2 regions of the Bacillus sp. Brlt_9 genome follow, and region 1 is predicted to be linked to the other one. Evidence: a T-box and tRNA genes for the amino acid it is inferred to sense, from the RefSeq annotation. Region 1 holds a T-box; the other holds one or more tRNA genes.
The links. A T-box is a leader RNA that pairs with one kind of tRNA and senses whether it is charged. The one in region 1 lies ahead of metG (methionine--tRNA ligase), so its partner is inferred to be a tRNA-Met.

Region 1 (2,277 bases):
TCATCGAAGTAATTTCCATTGGCCCGAAATGATGGGTGGTCTACTCCTAATAATTTCGTGTAAACAGGATGATAGTCACGAAGGATAAGCGTTCCATCTCGCTTAAGTAAGGTAGAAATTTTTTGAAAGAGTGGTTTTAAATCTAAAAAGTAATGGAGTACACCAAGTTCTAGCAATACGATATCAAATGATTCGGAGAGCTGCACATTTAGTACGTCAGAAACGACATACTTGATAGAAACACCCGCCGCTTCCGCAAGTTCATTTGCATAATTGGCATTACTTGCTGAAATATCAACAACTGTTACGTCAGCTCCTAAAAGAGCGAGAGCAACAGCTTTATTGCCTTTTGAACCAAGTAAATTAATAATACGTTTTCCTTTTGGAGATTGGATGTAAGGTAAGTAGTAATCTACCTCGCGCACGGGGTCTGCCATAAGCTTTTTCGCATAATCTGATGGCGCCCCGTGGCGATTCGTCCAAGCTTCATACGCAGCTGCATTCCAGCTTTTTTCATTACGTTTACTTAGTTGTTTTTGATTCAATCGAATCACTCCTTTTGTGAACGTATAGTTATTCTGCGTGAGAAGGGGATTTCCTTTTCTTTTTGAATTAAAGTTTGATTTTTCTGCAATTAAGTCGTAAAATACGTGTTATATATAAAAGCGTTGAAAAGGAAAAGTAGGATGAACACATTCTTTCCAGAGAGCTTCGGTAGCTGAGAAGAAGCAAGAATATTCATTTGAACAATGGCCTTTGAGCTTCGTCCTGAACTTATCAAATGATAATAGTAGGCGGCGACGAGAGTTGGTACTCGTTATCAAAATCACAGTATAAGAGCATATAGCTCCGTACTTGTTAAGGCTAATTATGTGAGTAATTGGCGAAATAAGGTGGTACCGCGACTGTTTATACAGCCCCGCCCTTATCTTTTTTAAGATAAGGGCGGGGCTTTTTTATATTTAAAAGGAGGAATGTAAGATGAGTATTTTTATTGGAGGCGCTTGGCCGTATGCAAATGGTTCGTTACATCTTGGGCATATTGCGAGTTTGTTACCTGGAGATATATTAGCGCGTTATTACCGAGCAAAAGGTGAGAATGTGTTGTATGTGTCGGGAAGTGATTGTAATGGAACACCAATTGCAATTAGGGCAAAACAAGAAGGGGTGAAGGCTAAGGAAATTGCTGATAAGTATCATGAAGAATTTGAGCGATGTTTTCGTAGCCTTGGTTTTACTTATGATTGTTATACACGTACTGATAGTGAGCACCATCATGAAACTGTTCAAAAAGTTTTTTTACGTTTATTAGAAGAAGGTTATATTTATAAAAAAATAGTGGAACAAGCGTATTGTGAAACGTGTACGCAGTTTTTACCTGATCGTTATGTAGAAGGAATTTGTCCACATTGCCATGAAGCAGCAAGAGGAGATCAATGTGATGCGTGTTCAGCTATTTTAGATCCACTCGATTTATTAGAAAAGAAATGTAAGTTATGTGGTAATACACCATCCGTACAAGAAACAGAGCATTTCTATTTCGCATTGCATACATTTCAGGAGCAAATTAAAGCGGCTGCAGAAACTGCAAAACAAACTGGAACATGGCGCGACAATGCGATTCAACTAACAGAGAGATATGTAAAGGAAGGATTACTAGATAGGGCTGTGTCACGTGATTTACCAATAGGGGTACCAATTCCAGTAGAAGGGTATGAAGATAAGAAAATTTACGTATGGATTGAAGCTGTGACAGGATATTATTCAGCGAGTAAACATTGGGCTAAAGAAACAGGAAAAGATGATCAAGAGTTTTGGGATAAAGAAGCGAAAACATATTATGTACACGGAAAGGATAATATTCCGTTTCATTCCATCATTTGGCCAGCGGTATTACTTGGAATAGGAGAAGGAGCAATTCCTCGTCATATCGTTTCGAATGAATATTTAACAGTTGAAAAAAGAAAGTTATCTACAAGTAAAAACTGGGCAGTATGGGTGCCTGATATATTAGAACGCTACAATCCAGATTCCATTCGTTACTTTTTAACAGTCAACGCACCAGAAAATCGTGATACTGATTTTTCATGGCGTGAATTTATTTACAGTCATAATAGTGAATTGTTAGGTGCATACGGAAACTTTGTGAACCGGACATTAAAGTTTGTTGAAAAATATTATGATGGTATCATGCCGAAAGGAAGTATTGATAGAGAGCTGAAAGATAAAGTAGAAGGATTATATCAAAGTGTAGGAGAAGCGATTGAGCAAACTAAA
Region 2 (2,277 bases), on a different contig from region 1:
ATACATTGGCAAATTGGTTGATTTTATTCGCTGTAACATCACGCATTCTTCTTAAATACTGTTGTTGATCTTGCGAATGTTCCTGTGTGCCCGGCATAAATTTAGCAATACGATCCATAACAAGTTTCGGTGTTAATAAGAAGAAAGCAATCGCTACACCAGATTCAATTAAAGTTGTCACGATGTTTGTTTGCTTGTCTACATATAGCGTAATCAAGCTCGTCCCAATTAATAAACCTAAACTAACACCTAAACGCTTCCCTTCTTTTAGCAAACCACCAAGCAAACCAGAAAAAGCAAGTAGACTAAGTTGAGACAAACTGGAGACATTCGCTAAACTTAAAATTAATCCAGTGACGACCCCCACTGTAGATCCTGTAGCAGCCCCCGCAATAAACGCAAACACGAGCACTAAATATCTAGTAAAAATATGTTGAATAGAAGCGTCATATACGAACCAATCTGTTGTACCTGTTAAAACAGATGCTAGTAATATAATTAAACAAACAATTTCTTCTGTCTCTAACGCTTGTTGTTTACCTTTTCGTTCTACTAAAAGTGGAACACTTTGTAAAAATATCATAGTTAATACGAAGCTAAGCCCAGCCTCAATCGTACTAACGAGTAAATCGTACATGGTGACAGTTTGCTGTGCAAAATATACAACAACTAAATGTGCGGTTAATGCGGAGATAAATACTTGGAATGGAACAAGTCCAACAGTTTTACGTGTAAACCGACTAAAGAAGATATTATAAATGAAGAAAGTAAAAATAGACGCAAAGGTAAAGAATAAATTATCTATCGAAACTGAAAGTGCGCCCCCCATTAAAGCCAAGAACGCGAGCGGCATTTTATCCCGCTTCATAACATAAACAGCAGCAAAAAACGGCAGTGCAAACGGTAAAATGTTTGTTAATATATATGCTCGTCCCAAAAGAAAACCAATAACAACAATAATAAATCCCCATCTAAAGAAAACTTGCTCAAACTTCATTCGCAACTTACTCGTCCACTTTACTCCTCCAAGCTGACCTTCATTCATTGCCAATGCACTTGTATTCATAGTATTCCTTCCTGCTTTAGGCATATTTTTAACACCACCTGCATAGTTTAATTACTGTCATTATAAAAGATGATTATTGGGATTTTTGTCAAAACAACAGTTTTCACTTTTATAATCGTTCGACTTTTTATTCGAAATAACTCTACATATATACACAGTATGTAATTTATTTTTAATTTTTTAATCGAACATTCAGAAAATACAGGGTGATTTTGTAGAAGTGTTGTATGTCTTAATTTATTTAACAAAAAAAGATCATGCAAATTTGCATGATCTTTTTAGGATGACCCGTACGGGATTCGAACCCGTGTTACCGCCGTGAAAGGGCGGTGTCTTAACCACTTGACCAACGGGCCGTTAAATTAAATATAGCGGCGGAGGGGATCGAACCCCCGACCTCACGGGTATGAACCGTACGCTCTAGCCAGCTGAGCTACACCGCCATGTCGTCTTATTTAACGGACAATTAGTATCTTACCTCAGATATAATTTAAAGTCAACACATCTTGAAAACTTTTTTTAAAATATATTTTCACATATAAAAAAGTACCCCGAGCAATCGCCCTGGGTACCTCTTTATATGCTAAGAATTAAACGTTGTTATTATCCGCGACGCGCGCCACGGCCACCACGTTTAGATTCAGTGTTACGCTTTAAAGAAGTTAAACGATCTTCGCTATCCTTTAAGAAACGAGCCATCTTTTGCTCGAATGTTTCTTTTGGAGCGCGGTCGTTACCGCCACCACGGTTATCTCTGTTGAAAGAACGATTACGTTGTGGACGTCCAGAACGTTGTTGATCGCCACCGCGTTGGTATTCACCACGTGGACGATCTCCTTCTGTTTTTTCACGCTCTTTCGCTTTTTTAATAGATAGACCGATCTTGCCATCTTTTTCAACGTTAATAACTTTTACTTCTACTTGGTCGCCCACTTTTAAGTGATCGTTAATATCTTTCACATAATTATCAGCAACTTCACTAATATGAACAAGACCCGTTAAGCCTTCTGGCAGCTCCACAAAAGCCCCAAAATTTGTAATACCTGTTACTTTACCCTGTAACTTGCTGCCTACCTCGATTGACATAAAAAAAATGCTCCTCCTTAGTGGTTAAAAAGTCAAATTTTACTTTATTATATATAATCCTAAAATATAGTGTCAATAAGACATACTCTACTTAGAAACAGGAAAAATTATCTCCCCTTTTCCAG

Region 2: it encodes a tRNA-Met, which carries the amino acid that the T-box ahead of metG (methionine--tRNA ligase) is inferred to sense. The anticodon was not compared.

What each region holds. Positions count from the first base shown of each region.
Region 1 covers NZ_JAYJLO010000020.1:13,619-15,895, forward strand. Annotated here, with positions in the region: gene VF726_RS30685 (class I SAM-dependent methyltransferase) at 1-545, opposite strand, end outside; T-box leader at 660-930, shown strand; gene metG (methionine--tRNA ligase) at 982-2,277, shown strand, end outside.
Region 2 covers NZ_JAYJLO010000017.1:29,693-31,969, reverse strand. Annotated here, with positions in the region: gene spoIIE (stage II sporulation protein E) at 1-1,090, opposite strand, end outside; tRNA gene VF726_RS30055 (tRNA-Glu) at 1,351-1,422, opposite strand; tRNA gene VF726_RS30050 (tRNA-Met) at 1,436-1,509, opposite strand; gene VF726_RS30045 (S1 domain-containing RNA-binding protein) at 1,670-2,152, opposite strand; gene divIC (cell division protein DivIC) at 2,240-2,277, opposite strand, start outside.